DNA from 3 places in the Actinomadura sediminis genome. Region 1 is predicted to be linked to each of the others. Evidence: riboswitches for the same ligand, from Rfam matches in the RefSeq annotation. Region 1 holds a riboswitch; each other region holds the start of a gene.
The links. Region 1 has a riboswitch for cyclic di-AMP ahead of ACFQ11_RS22875 (CHAP domain-containing protein). Riboswitches for the same ligand answer to the same signal wherever they lie in the genome.

Region 1 (7,004 bases):
CGACGTCGGCGCCGACCCGGGCCGCCGGGGCCCGCCCGCGCCGGTCCCGGAACACCAGCACGGCCGACAGGTCGGCGTCCGGCGGCACCCGGCCGAGCGGGTTCAGGACGTGCCCGGCGATCCGGGCGCAGCCGTCGCGGACCTCCAGCCGCGTCACCGTGTTCCCCGGGGACAGCTCCCGCAGCGGCCGCAGGTGGAAGCCGAACCCGGTGACGTCCAGCACGCGCCGTCCGAGCGCCCCGCGCGGCGGGCGGGCGCCCCAGTAGATCCGGCCGTCCCGCTCCGCCAGCGGCGCGCCCAGCACGGGATGGTCGGGACGGTGCTCGGCCGCGGCCAGCGCCGCCGCGTGGTCGCCCTCCCGGACCAGGTAAGCGGCGACCGCCGCCATCGGGTTGGCGTCCTCGAACGCCCGCGGGTCCAGCTCGGCGAGGTAGCCCGCGGCCAGGTCGAGGAAGCGCGCCCGGTGACCGGGGTCGCGGCCGCGCAGCTCGCGCAGGTACAGCAGCAGGTCGTGGTTGAGGAACTTGACGTCCTTGGCGCGCTTCAGCCCGTGGGCGCCGCGCAGCGCGAACAGCATGTCGATGCGGCGGTGGATCTCCAGCCGGTCCGCGAAGTTGGCGAGCTCGGCCCGCCGGTTGGAGATCGACGGGCCCGCCGCGGCGTCCTTGACCAGCCAGTTGTAGACGCGGTGCGGGATCAGCGCGGTGCGCCGGGCCGCCAGGTAGGCCTCGGCGGTGAACAGCAGGTCCTCGTAGTGGAGCCGTTCGACGAACCGCAGCCCCTGCTCGTCCAGGAACTCCCTGCGGTACGCCTTGTTCGTGGACAGCGTGTCGTACAGCAGATCGGGGTTCTCGCTGAGAGAACCGTAGACGGCGCTGCGCTCGTACAGCCACGGATACCAGGGACGGGTGCGGTTCTTCGCGCCCGCCGGCCGGTTCAGGAACACCCTCGTGCACAGGCCCGAGACGAGGTCGGCGCCCGTCTCCTCTCCGGCGGCGACCAGGTTGAGGCACGCGTGCCGGTCCAGCAGGTCGTCGCTGTCGAGGAACATCACGAACCGTCCGTCCGAACGGTCGACCCCGGTGTTGCGGGGACGGCCGCAGCCCCCGGAGTTGACCGGGAGGTGCACGGCCCGGACCCTGCCCGGGTGCGCGGCGGCGAGGCGTTCCGCGACCTCCCCGGTGCGGTCGGTGCTCGCGTCGTCCACGATCACCGTCTCCACGGAGCGCAGCGACTGCGCCAGCGTCGAGGCGACCGCTCGGGGCAGCCGCCGCGCGTCGTTGTAGGCGATCACCACCACACTGACATCCGGGCGCACCCGCATGGGCCTCCCTCCGCTGCTCCGCGTGCCAGGGATTCCTTTCCAGGAACGGCGGAGGGAGGTCCAAGCGCGGCCAAAGCCTGTCAATGGTTCGCATTACCGTCGGAACGCCGAAGGCGCCCGGCGGAGCGCCGGGCGCCTTCGTGATCGGCCGGTGCCGGTCGATCAGGCGTACTCGGGGTAGCCGTAGCCCACGATCTGGCCCTTGTCGCGGACCTTCTCCTCGACGGCGTCGTTGCTGTTGCCCTCGATGGTGCTGACGGTCCCGTCGCCGTTGTCCTTCTCGACGATGCCGACGTGGTCGATGTCGCCGATGGAGCCGTCCGAACCGGCGCCCCAGTCGAAGAACACGATCGCGCCGGGCTTGGCCTCCTGGCCCCAGCGGCCCTGGTCCTTGAACCAGCTCGCGTGCGAGACGGTGTAGGCGTCCCAGCCCATGCCCTTGACGCCGGTCTGCGCACCGAGCCAGGACACGAACATGTCGCACCACGCGGCGCCGTCATAGGCGTCCACCGAGAAGCCGCCGCTGCTGGCGGCCGACTCGGCGCGCGGCGTGGAGGTCCACCACTCGTGGAACTTGGTCATGTTGCCGGGGCCCTCTTCCTCGATGCCGACCTGCTCCTTGGCCAGGTCGATCACCTCGGACGCCTCGACGGCGCGCGGCGGCACCTTCCAGCCCTCGGCGCGGGCCTCGGCCAGGCTCATCGTCGAAGACGACGACTCGGCCTTCTCGGAGGTGTGCGTGACGGCGGCGGCCTTCTCCACCGTCGCGTTCGCGGCCTCGGTGGCCGCGCTCGCCCCGGCCACGGGGTTGAACACCGACAGCCCGACGGCGCCGGCCAGCACCGCGCCGACGGCGACGCCGACGGCCCGGTCCTCGGGGGTCATGCGCTTGATCGCGAGTTCGGGAGCCAGCCGCTTGACGGCGGACTGGGGGTTCAGGCGCTTCACGGACTCGGAAAGACGATCGAAACGACCGGTCATGCAGGGAATCTCCTTGTCTCCCATGACGCCTACCGGGTTAGCTGACGGATTCGGGCATGGAAGAGCCCTACGGCGCGCTCGGGACGCGCCGATTCACCCCTGGAACTTGGGTCCCCGGCTCCGCTGCGGCCCTCGTCGGACCTGTGCGGACTCGGCCTTCACGCCGCGCGTGCGGCGCTGGATTGTCGGATATCTCTGAGCGACTGCTCTTGAGGGGCGCGCGTGCATGGCGCGCGTCGCGTGCGTGGACCGCTCCGCGACCGGCGGCCGCGCCCCTGGCACGGCCGGTACAACGCGTGGATCGCGCTGCGAGATTCGGGTTGAAGGTACCAACCTTCGCAACGAAAGCAAACCAGGCCAAAAGTGATCTTTTCCCTGGTCAAGCGGCCTTCAAGGACTCCTCAACACCCACCCGCGAGACGTTCTTCCCGATCTTTGCCGGCGGTTCCGAAACCCCTATTCCACGGGGCCTGCCGCGCGCCACCGTCCAAGGCTTCCCTAGATCGACGAGACGCCCCCGCCCCGCGGCCCGACGCCGCCCACCGGCCACCCAGAGGGCATTTCGTGTGCCCTAAGTCACAACACCACGTCGCCGCAGGTCGAAGGCGGTGTCCGTCACTCCACCCGGAGCGCGAACAAGGTCGTGTCGTCCGCCGCCCGGTCGTGCTCCATCCGCGCCAGCACCTCGTCCAGCGCCACCTCCGGACGCCCCGACCCCTCCTCGAGGATCTGCGTGAGCCGCGCGATGCGCTCGTCCAGATCCGCGTCCCGGCGCTCCACCAGCCCGTCCGTGTACAGGAAGACCATGTCGCCCCGCACCAGCGGAGTCTTGATCGTCGTGTACTCCCAGCCGGGCATCGCGCCCAGCATCGGGTCCCGGACGACCTCGAGCGGCGCGGCCCGCCCGTCCCGCACGAGGATCGGCGGCGGATGCCCCGCGCACGTCCACTCCATGACGCCCCGGTCCGGATCGAAGTGCCCCACGATCGCGGTGCCCGTCGCGGGCGGGTCCATGGTCCCGACCAGCTCGTTCAGCCAGCCCACCAGCCGGCCCGCCGGCTCCCCGGTGAACGCCAGCCCCAGCAGCCCGTTCCGCGTCCGGGCCATCGCCGCCGCCGCGGGCAGCCCGTGCCCCGCCGCGTCCCCGATCGCGAACAGGCCCCGCCCGTCCGGCAGCCCCCGCGTCGCGAACCAGTCGCCGCCGATCCGCGCCGCGCTCTCCGCCGCCAGGCTCCGCAGCGCGATCCGCACCCCCGGCAGCCGCTCCACCTCCCCCTCGTCCGGCAGGATCGCCCGCCGCAGCGTCACCGCGACCCGCCGCTCCTGCGCCGTCCGCGCCTGCTGCTTCAGCATCTGCCGCCGCGTGTCGGCCAGCGCCCGCTCCACACCCCGCCGCCGCGTGATGTCCTGCGACACGATGTTCACCGACACCGGCAGGCCCGCGTCGTCCAGGACCGGCTCGGCGAAAAGCCACAGATGCCGCGGCCGCCCGTCCGCCCCGATCACCCGGTGCTCGGCCTCCACCGGCTCCCGCCGCAGGAACAGCGTCTGCAGGGCCTCCTCCACGAGCGGCATGTCGTCGTCGGCCACCACCTTCGGCAGGTCGTGCGGCATCGGCGGGACCTCGTCCGGCGACAGCCCGTAGTTCGCGAGCATCTGCGGCGTCCACTCCGCCGCGCCCGTCACCAGGTCCCACTCCCCGAACCCCAGCTGGGCCAGGCGCTCGACCCGCTCCAGCCTCCGCGCGAGCCGGTCCTCCCGGCTGTGGTACCGCCACACGACGCACACCCCGGTCGGCACCTGCACGCACCGGACGCTCATCCGCGACGTCCGCGAAAGCCCGCTCTGCGCCGTCGTGTACATGATCGACCCGCGCTCCAGCGTCCCCGCGCCCCCGAGAACCCCCACGTACTCCTCGAACAGCCCGGTCAGCGCCGTCCCCGGGTCCGTCTGCAGCAGCCGCCGTCCCGTCAGCTCCTCGGCGCCCCGGCCGAACAGGTCCTTCGCCTGCCCGTTCAGGGCCGCGTACAGGAAGTCCGCGACGTCCCCCTCGGGCCCTCGAACCGGCACCAGATGCGCCGCCGAGTCCAGCGCGCCGTCCAGCACCCCCCGCGCCACGGGATCGTCCGGCAACCCGGCCAGGATCTCCCGATCGTTCCCGGTGTCCTCCGCCGTGACCCGCCGCAGCACGTCCTCGGCCTCCGACAGGACCTCCCGCCGCGTCGTCGCCACCTCCGCCCGCGGCGCCCGCCGCGCCGCCGCGACGGCCTCCGCCGACCCGGCCCCGACGTCCTTGACGACCAGCGCCGCCGCCTCGGCGAGCTCCATGTCCAGGTCGCGCGCGAGCCAGATCAGATGCTGCAGCGCCTCCCCGGGCGGCACCCCCAGCCGACGCGCGAGCACGACCCGCGCCTCGGCCAGGATCGCGCGGTCATGCGCGGCCCCCCGCAGGTCCTCCAGGTCGGGCACCGCCGCGTGCACTCCCGGCGCTCGCGGCCCCTCCGCTTCGGCCAAGCCACTCCCCCGTTCGGCACTGCATGCCCCGAGAGAAAAAAGCTACATACGCCAACGAAGGACTATTCATCCCCTTCCGGGTCTCCTACCCGTATCTTTAACCCGCTTTTCCCTGGATGCCCGAACTCCACCACTTCCGGTGACCCTCCAGGGACCAACCCCTACCCCAACGAGTGACCCAGGTCACACCCCGCCGACCACACCGCCCACCGCCACCCTCGGATTCCCGGTACGCACTACCCCGCGAACTGCGCTAGAGTAATCACGCCCGCCCACACAGGGCGGCACCGGGACGTAGCGCAGTTTGGCAGCGCACTTGACTGGGGGTCAAGGGGTCGTGGGTTCAAATCCCGCCGTCCCGACGCAGCTCAGAGGCCACATGCGATCTTTCGCACGTGGCCTCTGGTCGTTCGTACAGCAGTGATGTACAGCTACGCGTCCGGCTCGCCGGTCCCCGTTGGTCACGTCCGGGCTCGATAGACGGTCTCCGAGCTGCTTGAGAGCCCTCCTCTTCGCCGCGGCCGGTAGTTTCGCGCAGAGAGCCGCGCGTGTGTCGAGTGTCGTGCACTTGCATGGTCCTGACGCCGGCGCACTTGTACCGGAGGTCGAAGCTGCGATTGATGGTGCGAGGTTCGATGGGCCGTTCCGGATCCCGGCCATGAGCGCCTCGAGTTGCGGGGCGTTGTCCCGCTGCCCGGCAGTGATCATTAGTGACAGCGGTTTCTGGCCCTGACCGCAGGCCAATGCGGCTTGGCCGACAACGCGCCGCGCGAACGCCCCGGCGCGTGATCGCCGGGCTCGGATATGGCTGATTCGGATGGCCTCGTCCACCTCGATCAGGCGGGTGCGGTCGTTGATGTTGCCGACGGCCACCGCAGACGCCGGGGCAGGCCGCGGACGTCGTGCCAGGCGGATATTGGTGGTCAGCACGCCGAGGGCCTGCCCGGGTTCCTGTCCAGCCGGTGCCGGTTTTCCCCGGTCGTCCCCCCTTTTTTGCGGGCGTCGGAGGCGGGGTTGGTGGGCCTGCATGGTGGTGGGGTCCGCGAACACCGCCGACCAAGCCGCCGCTCGATCGCGGCGTGGTGGGGCCTGACCGATGTAGAGGGTCTGCCACGAGCCGTATCGCGTATGTCCCGCCGGTCGGCGCCGGTACACAGGGTTCCGTTGATCGCCTGCCGGTGGTTCCGCCGCTGCCCCGGGCGGTGGTGACCGGCAGCGGCTCGATCCTGGTCCGGGCGCGTCGGTCAGCCTGTGTCGGCGAACCGTGGCCACCAGCAAGTCGTAACTACAAGAGCCAGGTCCGTGAAACGGGCCTTAGCCAGGGGCGTCCCTCGGCTTGCCCGGTATGAGTTTCAGCGCGCCATGGGAGACGCCGACGCACAGTGCCGTGGGGACGAGCACTGCGAGCGCCGCGACCAGGCTCGCCAGCAGCGAGTTCGCGATGGACGCGTCGGTGGCCAGGGCGGCGAGGAACACGTAGATCATGGCCAGTGCTCCGGCTGCGGCCGAGGCGGCGAGCCACCTGGTGAGCAGGCGTCCGCTCTTCGCGGCCACCTCTCCGATGACGCTGGCCGGTATGAACAGCAGCGGCACCAGGACGACGCCCACGACGCCGGAGAGCAGCACCAGGAAAGGCCCCGCGAGCGGGCCGCCGGTGTCCGTGTCAGTGACGACCGCGTACGCGAGCAGGCCGACGTAGACGGCGACGCCCTGGAGGGCGAACGCCAAGCAGGCGACCACCGCACCGACCAAGTGCCCGCCGGCTCTTGCGAACACAATGCCCTCCCTGTGTTGGTACAGCGCGCCAAGAGTACTCACCGTTCCCATGGGCTGGCCGGTTGCGGTTTCAAGATGGGGGCGTCAGCCGCTTGGTCGGGGTTGGACGACATCGGTGTGGGTCCCTTCGTGGCCTCCCCGGCGTCGGACGTGCGGCGACTGGTCACGCCCGTGCGGTGGGGTGTGCCCGCGCTGGCGGCATCGCTTGGGCGCTCTTCGGCTACGGAGTCGCGGGGGTGATCACACGTGGTGGCGGAGGGCGAGGTCGTCGGGAAACGGTTCGAGGTAGGTCTGGTCGGCGACGTAGCGGTCGTGTTCGCCTTCGGCGTGGTGGCGCAGAAGGGCGATCGGGACGCTGAGGGGTGCCCGTCCTTCGCGGTAGGAGCCGATCGCGGTGAGGATGTCGTGG
Region 2 (7,004 bases), on a different contig from region 1:
CCCGTTGACCCAGGCGCCGCACGCCGTCGTCGTGGCGCAGTAGTGGGCCTGCATGATCTTCCCGCTCCGGGTCATCCGGGTGCCCCACGTCGCGTCCACCGCGGCGCTCGTCGACGCCTTCGCCGAGCCCGGCCGGTACACCTGGCTCGACGTGGTGTCGTAGACGTCGAAGCACCGGCCGTCCGACGTCTTGCGCGTCGAGTGCAGCGCCCAGTACCAGCCGAAGCTCTTGACCGCCACCGCCCCGGCCCGCAGGGACTCCTGCGGCCAGCTCGGGACCCACTCGTTGGGCAGGACGTTCTTGACGTACGTCTTGAACGGGACCCGGTCCACGCGGTTCAGCGACACCCGGTACACCAGGATGGTCGTGGGCAGTTTGCTGTGGGTGCCGTCGGTCTTGCACCCGGTCGGCGGTGTGGAGCTCAGGAACCGGTGCGAGGCGTTCTGGTTCTTCAGGGTGGCGTTCAGGTTGCCCTTGGCGCCCGGCTTGAAGTCCTGGTACGCGCCGCCGTAGTTGCTGTTGTAGTAGACGCGGACGGTCTTGCCGCTGCGGTTCCAGGCGGACGCGGCCTCGTTCTTGACGCATTCGCCCTTGCCGTTGCCCGGCCCCTTGAACTCGTAGCAGGTGGGCTGCGTGGTGCCGTAGTCGGCGATGGACCCGGTGAAGTCCGAGACGGATCCCGCGTTGCCGCTGTTGAAGTAGTAGCAGAACTCGCCGCTCTCGCACACGCCGTTGCGGCTGGCGGCCGAGGCGGTGGACGCCGGGATGAGGATCGCCCCGCCGAGGGCCGTCGCGGCGGCCGCCGCGGTCAGCCGCGGGACCAGCCGTCCGGTTCGTGTCGACACAGTCGTCTTCCTCTTCTGCCGTGTGGCGTTATCGGACGTTGTAGCCCTGCGAGCGCCAGAAGGCGTTCGGGTTCGGGTTGTCCAGCACCGGGTCGCCGACGCTCTTGGCCGCGTGCGTCCGCCTTCCGGGGCGCATCTCGACGTGGGTGTGCGCGGCCGAGCTGGACGACACCCCGCGCCACGACTCGTCCGCGATGATCTCACCGCGGCTGATCGTGTCGCCCACGCTCACCCCGGACCGCGGCGCCGTGTGCAGGTAGATGATCGACTTGTTCAGCGAGGCGTTGTAGACGGAGATCGTGGAGAGCCCGCCGCTGCCGGTGGCCCCGCGCGCGACGTAGATGACCTTGCCGCTGACGAGGGCGTGGACGTCCGAGCCGACGCCGCGGGCGAAGTCGATGCCCTCGTGCCGTCCGGGCGTGGACTCGTAGCCGTCGAACGCGGCGGTGAGCCGCCCGCCGCTCGCCTTGTACAGCGCGTACGACATGTTGGTCCGCGACGACGGCGAGAACTGGTGGGAGGCGTTCTGGTTCTTCAGGGTGGCGTTCAGGTTGCCCTTGGCGCCCGCTTTGAAGTCCTGGTACGCGCCGCCGTAGTTGCTGTTGTAGTGCACGCGGACGGTTTTGCCGCTGCGGTTCCACACGGAGGCGGCGTTGTTCTTGATGCACTGGCCCTTGCCGTTGCCCGCGCCCTTGAACTCGTAGCAGGAGGGCTGTTCGGTGCCGTAGTTGGCGATGGACCCGGTGAAGTCCGAGACGGAGCCCTGGTTGTTGCTGTTGTAGTAGTAGCAGAACTCGCCGCTCTCGCAGACGCCGTTGCGGCTCGCGGCCGAGGCGGGCGCGGCGAGGACGGACGCCGCGCTCCCGAGCGCGATCGCGGCGGTGGACACGGTGAGGATCCGGGTGAACGTGCTCATGCTGGTCTCCCTCTGTTCGCGGAATCTGGCTGTCGGGCGGGTTCGGCGGGCGGGGCCGGCGGGCGGGGGTCAGCGGCGGCGGTACTCCTCCCAGGTGCGGATGGTCACCTTCGGGCCGTCGTCCGGGCCGCGGCCGGCGAGCCCGTTCAGGCCGAGGTAGTAGTCGCCGACCTGGTGCTGGGCGCGGGTGGACAGGTCGGTGTCGTTGATGGCGACGGCGTGGACGTGCCACGGCCAGTCGCCCTGCGCGGGGCTGCGCACCCAGGCCGCGAAGCCGACCCGGCGCAGCTCGCGGGCGGCCGCGGTGCGTTCGGCGGCGTCCATCCCCGCGACCGAGATGTCGACGGCGCCGCCGCCGTCGTGCGTCCCCGCGGACGTCGGGTCGCCGCCGGGGTTGTACGACCCCTGGTCGAGGACGAACGCGCGGCCGAGCCGCCGCTCCGCCTCGAGCAGCATGCTCCGCGTGCGGGTGTTGACGACGACGCCGCGCATCGGCACCCGGTCGCCCGGCGCGATCACGCGGGTGACCCGGAAGCGTCCGGCGCCGAGTTCGGTGAGCGACGTCCTGCCCGGCAGCCCGTTCGCGTCGAGGCCGGTGTAGCCGAGCGACTTCTGGAACTTCGCGTACGCGGCGATCGTCGAGGTCCCGAAGTACCCGTCGACCCATTTGGCGTCGAGCAGGCGCCGGTCGCGCAGCGCCCGCTCGACGAGCAGCACGCTCGCCTCGGCGCCGGGGGTCAGCGTGTCGTCGGCCCTGCGCGGGTCGATCTGGGCGGCCTTGACGGTCGCCTCCATGTTCACGCTCGGGAGCGCGGCGGCCGCCCGCGCGGGCGGCGCCCCCGCCGTCGCGACCGGGAGGGCGAGCAGGCCCGCCACGGCGAGGGCGGCGTACGACAGCGGCTTCGAGGCGGGCTTGAAGGGCAGCTTCATCGTTTCCCCTGGATGCGGGAGCTTGGGGCGAAGGCCATGGCGAGTGCATGGCGGAGTCCACCGTCACCCGCCGTCCACGGATCCACAAGAAGATCGTTGTTGTCAGCTTGTCCGCCGCGCTTCTCCGTACAGGCGAACACGTCGTCTGACAGGCGCCGACGCCACCGCCTGACGCCACCGCGCGCCGTGGCGGCGATCGCGGGCGGGACGGCGGGCCCGGGACGGCGGGGAAGATCGGGAAGAACATCCCGAGGGCGGGTGTTGGTACGTACTTGAAGGTGCTTGACCAGGGAAGAGATCGATTTTGGTCTGGTTTGCTTCCCTTGACATGGTTGGTACCTTCAATCTGAACTTCGCAGCAGTACGAGTGCTGCGGTCGGCCGTGCCAGGGATACGGCCGTCGTCGCGGAGCGGATCCCGCACGCGACGCGCGCCAGGAACGCGCGCCCTTTCGAGAGCAGTCGCTCACCGAATCCGACAATCCAGCGCCGCACGCGCGGCGTGCAGGCCGAGTCCGCATGGGCCCACGAGGGCCGAGCGGAGCCGGGGACCCGAGCAACAGGGGTGAATCGGCGCGCCCAGAGCGCGCCGTAGGGCTCTTCCATGCCCGAATCCGTCAGCTAACCCGGTAGGCGCCATGGGAGACAAGGAGATTCCCTGCATGACCGGTCGTTTTGATCGTATTACCGAGTCCGTCAAGCGCCTCGACGTCCGGGCCGCCGCCAAGCGGCTGGCCCCCGAGGACCGGGCCGTCGGCGTCGCCCTCGGCGCGGTGCTGGCCGGCACCGCCGGGCTGGCGGCCTTCCACCCGCTCGGCGGGGCCGACGCGGCCACCGACGCGCAGGGCTCGGCCGACGGCGCCGTCGCGATGGCGCAGCACCCCGCGAAGGCGGAGAAGTCCGAGGCGTCCGGCGCGATGACGACCGCCGAGGCCAAGGCCGCGGGCTGGAAGGTCGCGCCGCGCGCCGTCGAGGCGTCCGAGGTGATCGACCTGGCCAAGGAGCAGGTCGGCATCGAGGAAGAGGGCCCGGGCGACATGACCAAGTTCCACGACTGGTACGTGTCGACGCCGCACGCCGAGGCGACCGCGGCCCGCGACGGCGGCTTCTCCGTCGCCGCCTACAAGGGCGCCCAGTGGTGCGACATGTTCGTGTCCTGGCTGGGCTCGCAGACCGGCGTCAAGAACATGGGCTGGGACGCCTACACCGTCCAGCACGCGAGCTGGTTCAAGGACCAGGGCGCGTGGGGCCACAAGCCCAAGCCCGGTGCGGTCGTGTTCTACGACTGGAGCGCCGGCTCGGGCGGTGACATCGGCGACATCGACCACGTCGGCATCGTCGAGAAGGACAACGGCGACGGCACCATCAGCACCATCGAGGGCAACGTCGACAACTCCGTCCAGGAGAAGACCCGCGACAAGGGCCAGGTCGTCGGCTACGGCTACCCCGACTACGCCTGATCCCCGACCGCGCGACCGAAGGCGTCCGGCACCCGCCGGACGCCTTCGGCGTCTCCGCCCGGGGGAGAGACGCGGCGCACGGGCCCGGTTCGCGCCCGCCCCACGCGATCAAGGGGTCGTCGCGCCGCGGGTACGCTGGCGGGCATGCCGACCCTGCACGAGGAGGTCCTCGCCAAGCTCGGGCCGCTGATCATCTCCGGGGCCCTCGCGCCGGGGTCGAAGGTCAACCTGGAGTGGGTGCAGCAGGAGTTCGGCGTGTCCCGGACGGTCGCCCGCGAGGCGGTGCAGGTGCTCGCGTCGATGCGGCTGGTGGCGAGCCGCCGGCGGACCGGCGTCACGGTCCTGCCGGAGGACGAGTGGGACTCCTTCGACCGCGCCGTGATCAGGTGGCGGCTCGGCGGGCCGGAACGGGACGCGCACCTGCACCAGCTCTCGCAGCTGCGCACGGCGATCGAACCGCCCGCCGCCGCGCTCGCCGCCCGGCACGCGGACGCCCGGCAGCGGGACCGGATCGTCGAGCTCGGGGCGGCGATGGAGGCGGCGGGCGCGGCCGGTGACCTGGGGACGTTCCTCGATCACGACATCGCGTACCACCGGCTGCTGCTCGAGGCGTCGGGGAACGCGATGTTCGCCGGGCTCGCCCACGTCGTGGAGGAGGTGCTGCGCGGGCGCACGCTGCACCGGCTGATGCCGTCCCGGCCGAAGCCCGAGGCCCGCCGGCTCCATCTCGTGGTGGCCGAGGCCGTCGCCGGACGCGAGGCCGAGGTCGCGCGGGCCGCGATGACGGCGATCTGCGTCGAGGTCGCCGACGAGATGGGCCGGCTGGGCGGGACGGGCGCCTGACCGGGCGGGGTCAGACGACCATCCACAGCAGGCCGGCGATCGCGAACACCGACAGCCCGAGCGTCGTCTCCAGGACGGTCCAGGTCTTCAGCGTGGTCTTCTCGTCCATCCCGAACAGGCGGCTCACCAGCCAGAAGCCCGAGTCGTTCACGTGCGACAGCACGGTTGCGCCCGCCGCGATGGCGATCACGAGGAGCGTCAGCTTGACGTCGCTCAGCCCGGCGTCGGAGACCGCTCCGGCGATCAGCCCGCCGGTCGTGGTCAGCGCGACGGTGGCCGAGCCCTGCGCGACGCGCAGCAGGGTCGCGATGATGAACGCCTGCAGGATCAGCGAGATGCCGAGGTCGGACAGGCTCCCGCTCAGCGCGTCGCCGATGCCGCTGAGCTCCAGCACCCCGCCGAACATGCCGCCCGCACCGGTGATCAGGATGATGGCGCACACCGGGCCGAGGGCCTGGTCGACGACCCGGCTGACGGTGGCCATCGGCGCGTTGGGCCGGCCGAGCAGCAGGATCGCGGCGATGACCGTGACCAGCAGGGCCACCGGGGTGATGCCGATCAGGCTCAGGTAGCCGACCCAGGCCTGCCCCTCGGCGAGCACGCCGGTGTCGACGAGCGTCGTGAGCACCGTGTTGAACGAGATCAGCACCAGCGGGATGAGCAGCAGGAGCAGGACCGTGCCGAAGGACGGCGCCCGCCAGTCGGCGTCCTCCGCCTTCTTCCCGTCCCGCACCTCGCCGAAGACGACGTCCGACACCGACACGTTCACCCTCGCCGCGAGGAAGCGGGAGACCAGCATCACGCCGACGTACCAGGCCACCACCGCGATCGGGAGGCCGATGAGCAGCGTGAGCCCGACGTTGGCGCCGATCAGGTTCGACGCCGCGACGGGGCCGGGGTGGGGCGGGACGGTCGCGTGCATCACGGCGAACGCGCCCGCCGCGGGCAGCGCGTAGTAGAGCACGGACCCGCCGAAGCGCCGCGCCACCGTGAGGATGATCGGGACGAAGACGACGAGCCCCGCGTCGAAGAAGATCGGGAACCCGAACAGCAGCGACGCGACGCCCAGCGCCATCGGCGCCCGTTTCTCGCCGAACCGGCCGATGAGCGTGTCCGCGAGCGTCTGCGCGCCGCCGGTCACCTCCAGCAGCCGGCCGAGCATGACGCCGAACGCCACCAGCAGCGCCACGCCGCCGATCGTGTCGGCGAACCCGAACATCAGGACGTCCGGGATGTCGCCCGGCTCGAACCCGACGGCGATGGCCGTCAGCACGCTCACCAGGACGAGGGACACGAAGGCGTGCAGCTTCACCTTCATGATCAGGAACAGCAGCACCGCCACGGCGGCGGCCGCTATCAGCAACAGCGTGACGGTCCCGTACTGGGGCTCGATCGCTTCCACGGCGCCTCCGCTAGGTTTCGCCCGGCCGGTCGCGGGCGCGTACGCACACCTTGCCGCAAAGGTACTACCTTTACAAGGCCGTCAGGTACGTCCGTTTTCGACCAGATCAAGCAGCAGTTTCGCGGCCGTCTCGGCCCCGTCGGCACGCACCGTCCCGGCCACGGCCTCCGCCCTCGCCCGGGTGCCGGGGTCCAGCGCCTTGCCGAGCGCCGCCGACAGGGACGCCGAGTCCGGCACCGGACCGTCGTGGGCCGCGCCGATGCCCAGCGCGTCCACCCGGCGCGCCCAGTACGGCTGGTCGCCGATCTGGGGCACCACCACCTGCGGCGCGCCCGCCCGCGCGGCCGCGGTCGTGGTGCCCGCACCGCCGTGGTGCACGACCGCCGCCACCCGGCCGAACAGCGCCTGCTGGTTGACCTCCCCGACGGTGAGGCAGTCGTCGCGGTCGTCGATCGCCGCGAGGCCGGCCCATCCGCGCCCGACGACGACGCGGCGGCCGTGCGCCCGGATCGCCCCGATGGCGGTGCGGGCCGCGTCCGCCGGGGCGGGCAGGCTGCCGAACCCCACGAACACCGGCGGCGCACCGGCCCCCAGGAACGCCTCGAGGT
Region 3 (7,004 bases), on a different contig from region 1:
ACCGGCTCTCATGCCGAGACCGGCACCGGGCTCGGGCACGTGCACGCCGTTGCCATGGACCCGGCCGACGAGTCGATCTACGTGGCGGCCCACTACGGACTGTTCAAGGTCGAATCCCCGGAGCGGGCGACCCGGGTCGCGGACAACCGCCAGGACACGATGGGCTTCACCATCATCGGCCCGCGGACGTTCCTCGCCAGCGGTCACCCGGCGCCGGCGGATGCGGCCGAGGGGACTCCGCCCCACCTCGGCCTGATGCGTTCCACCGATGCGGGACGGACGTGGACGTCGGTGTCCGAGGTCGGCGAGGCCGACTTCCACTCCCTCCAGCAGGCCGGATCGATCCTGTACGCCTACGACAGCCAGACCGCGGGCGTTCGTCGCAGCCGAGACGGCGGCCGCACGTGGGTCGACGGGGCCCGCATCGAGGCGAACGACCTGGCCGCACACGAGCGGGAGCCGGAACGGGTCTATGCGGCCACGCAGCAGGGCGTTCAGGTGAGCGAGGACTCGGGGGCGACCTTCGAGGCCCTGCGGGAAGCGCCCGACCTGACGCATCTGGACGTGCTGGACGACGGGACCCTCGTCGGTGTCGCCCCCGACGGACGCGTCCAGATCGGCATGGAGAACAGTGCGTGGCGGAGCCCCGGGCAGATCCCTGGCGGACAGGTCTCCGCCTTCACCGCCGTCGATGGAGAGCACCTTCTCGCCGCGGGACAGGACGGCGCGGTCCATGAGTCCCGTGACGGCGGACGCACGTTCGACGTCGTCTACCGCGCAGATTGAACACGGCCCGCGGGCTCTGCCGGAGCCGCGCGCCGACGATGACCGTCCTCTCCGGCCCAACTACTAAGGATCTTCTTTAGAAGACCGACCGGAGAGGCGGGTTCGTCCTGGATGGATCGGCCATTTAATCGAGCGGAAACCACTCCACGGCACGACCCCTGATCTACTATGAAGCTTAGTAGATCTGGCGAAGGGGCGGCGGTGCGGATTCCCAGGCGAGTCGATGCTGCGTTGGGCTGGCTGGAGAAGCACGGGGCCGCCCTCGCGGCCACCGTTGCTCTCGCCGTCACGGCGGCGTCCGTCATCTGGTGGCCGCCTCTCGCCGGTTTCGTCCTCGGGCTCGCTCTCGGCGGCCTCGGTGTCCATCTGCGCATGACGAACCGGCTGGCCAAGGCCAAGAGGGAGATCGACAACCTGCTGCGGGAGAACGGTGCCCTCCGCCATCGCAACACCGTCCTGAGCAGTGGAGTCGTCGCTCAGGCAACGCAGGTGACGTACAAGTTCCGGCCCATCGTCGACGAAGTGGACACCGCTGACGGGCCGCACGGCACTCTCCCGTTGCCGGAAGCGGGCGACGAACCGGCGGGTCCTGAGACGTCGGAACCGCGGACCGAACCGAAATGACGATCACCTGCGGCGCCGCGACGTGAGGGCGCTGCGAGGCCGAAGCCGCGAGGACGAGGCGGGCGGCCGAGGGAGCGCACACCAATGCCGAAGCGGAGCCGACGGCGCCGGTCCATTGGCCGTCCCCGCAGGCCTGCTCTCGGACGAGAGGCGGATTTGGGGACGGCCGATGGCGACCTCTCCAGGTGGTCGTGGTGTCGCCGGGCCGGCGGGCACCTGAATCAGACGTGGTCGTTCACAGCATGGGGAATCAGCTTCCGTAGCCACACGTCGCGGCTGGGCCAGGGTTCGCGGCTGAAGACGGCCAGGTAAGGGGCGGTGATGGCGCGGGCGCTCATCTCGAGCCAGGTCAGCAGGACCGCGGGGGTGGTGGTGAGCATTTCCTGTTGCCAGCCACGGACGACGTCCGGCGTCGGTCGGGGTGAGACGAGGGCGCGGTGGGTCTCCGAGACGGCCTGTTGTCGTAGGCGTGCCGGTGGCGCGGCGAGGCACGTGCGGAGGGCGGAGGTCGGTGCGGACAGAGCGGCCATCGACCACGCCGGTCGAGCCGCCGTCGCGAGGGCTCTCCTCGTGGCCGGACATACGACGGAAAACACCTCCCGCGCGTTCTTCGCCGGTGTCACGCAGGCGCGTCGCGCAACTCCTCGGTGACCGGCCCCAGCGATGAGGCTCGACCGCAGCCAGGTGCTGCTCTCGTTCCTGGACCTGTACGGGGTGATCGTTCTCGTGATGTGCACGGCACCGCTCATCTCGAGTGTGAGCTCCTGACTGCGGGGCGGCGCTCAACCGGGGGCGCATGACGGCTGGTGGGCCGGCCGTCCCGCTTCAGCGAAGGCGGCTTGGTGACACGATGGACGCGACGTCGTCGCGGAGACTCGGGAGGGTCGGGGCGAACTTGTCGCCGCAGCAGTCGGTGTCGTTGAACTTCTTGTGCGGCACGATGGCGTCGTGCGGATCCAGGTCGTATTGCTCGCACAACCAGGCGCAGAGTTGCACCAGGGAATCGCGCAGGCGACGCGGTGGCAGGACGTCGTTGTAGGTGCCCTCGCACTCGATGCCCACCGTGAACTCGTTGGCTCCCGCCACGTGCGTGCCCATCACCATCTCGCCACGTTCGGCCGCGGCGAGGCTGCCCGTTCGTCCCTCCATGATGTGACCGCCGCGGCTGATGGTGAACTGCTGACCGGTGTCGCCCCACCCCCGGTCCTTGTGCGCGTTCTGGATGGCGCGGGCGAGGTAGCGGGCCCGCGCGATCGAGTCGTCGTCGACGTTGTCGGTCGAGGTGTGATGGACGACCACGTACTTGGGCGGACGCGACAGCACGGTCGCCTCCCGGTCGGGGTCGTCCGCTCCCCACTGGGCGGTGGGATGGACGAACGGCACGGTGGCCGAGGCTCTACGCGCGTTACCGGGGGCGCGCGACCGGCTTTGCTCGGACACCGCCTCGCCGGTTCCGGTGGCCGCTCGCCCGGCCGGTGAGCGTGTGAGCTCCTGGACGCCGACCGCGGCTCCGGCCGCGAGGAGGCCGCCCAGGAGAAAGGTGCGCCGGGGGGCGACACCGCTCATCGGGCCGCGGGGGGAACGATGTTTGCCGTCGTAAGTCATCGGGGTGTTCCTTCGAAGAAGTCATCCCGTGGCGCCGCCGATAAAAGAAAAACGGCAGGCCGATGAACAGGCGCGGGTCATCGCCTGTGAAGAGATGAGGGGTCGGGGAAGGGGGCACTAATCCCACGGCTCTGGCTTACGCCGAGCGTAGGCAAAGGGGGCGGGGCGACCGTGCAGAAGTGAGCTTGCGCGGGCATGCCTCACGAAGTGTGCGAAGCGTTCAATGGCGATCGCGCGTCAGCGGACGTCGCCGCATGCTCGGCCGTCGTGTGTCGCTATCGGTCTCGGCCCGGCGGAGGCGGTGAGGGGCGCGCGCTCGTCCGATGCTCGGGGGCGCGATCGAACCTGGCCAGGGGAGTGTCCTGCTCGTACAACGTTTCTCCTCTCCTTGACTGCCTACCGGGTTAGCTGACGGGTTCGGGCCAGGAGCAGGCCCTACCGCGACGGGCATCGCGGATTCACCCCAATAATGTGGGTCCCCGGCTTCCAGACGTCGGACGTCTTGGAATTAGGCGTTCGGCCGGTCGTCTTTCGATGGACGCCGGCCGAGTACTAAGGAAGATAGGACATGGAGCGCCGGGATTCCAACTCGGTCAGGGTAAAATTCAATGTTGATCTACCGGGGTGGCGGCGCGCAGCCGTCTTCACCGGCTCGACGCCGGTGCCCCGACCCGACGTTGCGTCAGGCCGGGGCACCGACGGCCATGGGGCCCGGTCTTGGTGATCCGTCGGCACCAGGGCTCATGCGTCGGAGGACGGCTGGTTGCCGGCGACCAGGTTGAAGGACCCGGTCAGCATGTTGAGGGCGACCAGGCCGACGATCTCGCTGATGACCCGGTCGTTCCAGCCGTGCTCGCGCAGAGCGGTCACGTCGTCGGAGGTGAGCGAGGACGGCTCGGTCAGGACCCGCAGGGCGAAGTCGACCAGTGCGGCCTCGCGGGCGTCGGCCGCGGTGCCCTGCCGGGCGAGGGCGATGTCGGTCTCGGTGAGCCCCGCGGCCCGGCCCGCCTCGATGTGCGCCGCCATGCAGGTGCCGCAGCCGATCCACTCCTGGAGGGCCAGCGAGATCTTCTCGCTCAGCGGGCGGGAGATCTTGGTTCTTTTCATGGCGCGGGAGAGGTCGAGGTAGCCCTGCAGGAGGGCGGGGGAGTGGGCCATGGTGCCGACCATGTCCCCGGCCGAGCCGTGCCGGGCGATGATGCCGGCGAGGAGTTCGCGGGACTTGGCGGGCGCCTCGTCGGGGGTGAGCGGCGGCAGGTTGCGCACGATCGTCTCCGTTCGCGGGGGATGGGGGGCCGCTGGACGCGGCCCCCTCGGGTGGTTGGGTCAGTGGCCCTTGGCCTTCTCGCGTGGTGCCGCGGGCGCCGGCTCCGGCGACGGGCGGGGCGTCCGCAGGGTGGCGGCGGCCAGTCCGGCTCCGGCGAGCGCGATCAGGCCCGCGCCGATGAAGGCGGCCGAGAAGCCGTCGGTGAGCGCGGGCGCGTTCCCCGGTTCGTCCGTGCCGAAGGCGGCGGCGATGGCGGTCATCGCCGCCAGCCCCAGCGCCGACCCGACCTGGTAGCTCGTGTTCACGATCCCGGACGCGAGCCCGCCCTCCTCGGGCGCGGCCGCCGACATCGCGGTGCCCAGTGTGGGGATGAAGGCCAGCGACATGCCGAGCGCCGCGACGAGCGAGGCCGGCAGCACGTCCGTCCAGTACGAGCCGTCCGGACGGACGAGCGACAGCCACCCCATGCCCGCGGCCAGCACCAGCAGCCCGGCGACGGTGATCGCCTTCGGGCCGAAGCGGCCGATGGCGCGCGGGGCCAGCACGATCATCCCGATCATGATCAGCGCGGTCATCGGGACGAGCGCCGCGCCCGACGGGAACGCGCTGTACCCGAGCACCTGCTGCAGGTAGAGGTTCAGGAAGAACCACATCGGGATCCACGCGCCGCCGAGGAGCAGTTGCGCGAGGTTGGCCGCGCCCAGGTTCGGCGCGCGGAAGATCGACAGCGGCATCAGCGGGGCGCGGCGGGACGCCTGCACGGCGAGGAACACCGCCAGCAGCACCAGCCCGCCGAGGAGGACGCCCCAGGTCGCGAGGGATCCCCAGCCGACCTCGGGGGCGCGGACGATCGCGAAGACGACCGCGCCGAGTCCCGCCGTGACCGTGAGCGCGCCGACCAGGTCGATCGAGCCGCGCGCCCCGCCCCCGCCGCCGGGCATGAGCAGCGGCGCGGCGACCAGCGCCAGGACGGCGATCGGGACGTTGATGTAGAAGACCCACGGCCAGGACGCGTACTCGGTGATGACGCCGCCGAGGAACACGCCCGCGGTGCCGCCGGCCGGGGCCGCGGCGCCGTACAGGGACAGGGCCTTGGTGAGTTCTCGCGGCGACGAGCCGAACAGCATCATCAGCAGGGTCAGCGCGGCGGGCGCGATGAGGGCCGCGCCGACGCCCTGCAGCGCGCGGCCCGTCAGCTCGACGGCCACGCTCCCGGCTGCGCCCGCCACGGCGGACCCGGCGAGCAGGACGACCCAGCCGGCGGAGAACAGCCGCCGTGCCCCGAAGAGGTCGGAGAGCCGTCCGCCGAGCAGGAGCAGGCCGCCGAAGGCGACGACGTAGGCGTTGAAGACCCACGACAGGTTCTCCTGCGAGAAGCCGAGGTCCTCCTGCATGCGGGGCAGCGCCACACCGATGATCGAAGTGTCCATGATCACGATGAACTGGGCCGTCGCGATCAGGGCCAGCGCCCACCAGCGGCGGTTCGCGGGCGGGGCGGAACGAGCAGACATGATCACTCCTTCTTACCCCTAGGGGGTATCTGTAGAACGCGGCATACCCTACGGGGGTGGCGTTCAAACTGCAACCCTTGGGACGGGAGGAAGTGAACCTCGGTGCTGTAGGCCGGTCGTCCTGCCTGTACGCGCAGATATGCATGCACCTGCAGTGCTGCGCCCCGGAGGTCCTCGGCTCGCCCCGGTCTTCAATTCAATGAAATAGATACGGGGTAGGGGTAGTTCGCCACGTCATCGCAGTCCCCGCCCGGCCTCGCAACGCGCGATCGGGCCCGACCGAGGAGGCATCGTGACTCACGTGGTACGCCGACCGGGCGTCGTGTCCGGTACGCGGATGGCGGTACTCCTGGCCCTCGTGCACGCCGTCAACGACGCTTTGACCGCCGTGCTCGGGGCGCTGCTGCCCATGCTTCAAGCCCGATTCGCCGCCGGTACCGCCACTCTGGCCCTGCTGGTGGCCGTCTTCAATGTCAGCTCATCGGTGACCCAGCCGCTGCTCGGCGCCCTGGCCGACGGAATCGGCCTCCGCCGCGTCGCCGCAGGCGGCGTCGCCCTGGCCGCGGTGTCGCTCAGCCTCGTCGGCACCGCTCCCGAAATCTTCCTCGTGGTCGCCCTGCTCGCCTTCGGAGGAATCGGTTCCGCGGCACTGCACCCGGTCTCCACCAGCATCGTCGGAGGGCCGACCGCCAAGAATCCCGGGCTCGCCGTGGGATTGTTCACCGCCGGAGGGATGATCGGATTCGCCGCCGGCCCGATACTGATCCTCTATCTGGTGGCGAGCCGGGGCACCGGAGCGCTGCCGTGGTTGATGCTGCCCGGACTCGTCCTCGCGCTCGCCCTGTTCGTCCTTCTGCCGGACTGGCAGCCGCACGGTACCCGCCTCGGCCGGTTCGTCGACCGCCGCGCTCTGACCGGGACGGTCGCGTGGCTGACGGCCGCGGCCACCCTCATCAGCCTGGCGTTCATCACCTTCACCAGCGCGGTTCCGCTCTGGCTCGTCACTGAGAGAGGCCTCGCCACCGACCATCCACTGCTCGGGAGAACCCTCGCCGCGTTCTCCCTGGCCGCAGGTCTCGGTGCGCTGCTGGGCGGTGCCGCGGGTGCGCGCTTCGGCTACGCACGGACCACGACCGTCTCACTGTTGGCCGCTGTCCTTCCGATGCTCGGCGTCCTGGCCCTGCCCGCGGGCCCGGGCACGGTCGCCGTCG

Region 2: linked by a shared signal. The riboswitch ahead of ACFQ11_RS14310 (CHAP domain-containing protein) and the one ahead of ACFQ11_RS22875 (CHAP domain-containing protein) in region 1 are both predicted to bind cyclic di-AMP.
Region 3: linked by a shared signal. The riboswitch ahead of ACFQ11_RS24230 (peptidoglycan recognition protein family protein) and the one ahead of ACFQ11_RS22875 (CHAP domain-containing protein) in region 1 are both predicted to bind cyclic di-AMP.

Annotation. Positions count from the first base shown of each region.
Region 1 covers NZ_JBHTJA010000051.1:1,837-8,840, forward strand. The annotation lists gene ACFQ11_RS22870 (bifunctional glycosyltransferase/CDP-glycerol:glycerophosphate glycerophosphotransferase) at 1-1,324, opposite strand, end outside; gene ACFQ11_RS22875 (CHAP domain-containing protein) at 1,487-2,305, opposite strand; cyclic di-AMP (ydaO/yuaA leader) riboswitch at 2,318-2,472, opposite strand; gene ACFQ11_RS22880 (PP2C family protein-serine/threonine phosphatase) at 2,921-4,819, opposite strand; tRNA gene ACFQ11_RS22885 (tRNA-Pro) at 5,108-5,181, shown strand; gene ACFQ11_RS22890 (hypothetical protein) at 6,134-6,595, opposite strand; gene ACFQ11_RS22895 (YbgA family protein) at 6,836-7,004, opposite strand, start outside.
Region 2 covers NZ_JBHTJA010000022.1:53,950-60,953, reverse strand. The annotation lists gene ACFQ11_RS14325 (SpoIID/LytB domain-containing protein) at 1-846, opposite strand, end outside; gene ACFQ11_RS14320 (peptidase inhibitor family I36 protein) at 875-1,762, opposite strand; gene ACFQ11_RS14315 (peptidoglycan-binding domain-containing protein) at 1,832-2,692, opposite strand; cyclic di-AMP (ydaO/yuaA leader) riboswitch at 3,214-3,341, shown strand; gene ACFQ11_RS14310 (CHAP domain-containing protein) at 3,354-4,151, shown strand; gene ACFQ11_RS14305 (FadR/GntR family transcriptional regulator) at 4,296-4,994, shown strand; gene ACFQ11_RS14300 (GntP family permease) at 5,005-6,396, opposite strand; gene ACFQ11_RS14295 (glycosyltransferase) at 6,478-7,004, opposite strand, start outside.
Region 3 covers NZ_JBHTJA010000057.1:27,553-34,556, reverse strand. The annotation lists gene ACFQ11_RS24245 (F510_1955 family glycosylhydrolase) at 1-786, shown strand, start outside; gene ACFQ11_RS24240 (hypothetical protein) at 1,018-1,410, shown strand; gene ACFQ11_RS24235 (hypothetical protein) at 1,632-1,790, opposite strand; gene ACFQ11_RS24230 (peptidoglycan recognition protein family protein) at 2,236-3,015, opposite strand; cyclic di-AMP (ydaO/yuaA leader) riboswitch at 3,393-3,540, opposite strand; gene ACFQ11_RS24225 (carboxymuconolactone decarboxylase family protein) at 3,757-4,281, opposite strand; gene ACFQ11_RS24220 (MFS transporter) at 4,342-5,793, opposite strand; gene ACFQ11_RS24215 (MFS transporter) at 6,131-7,004, shown strand, end outside.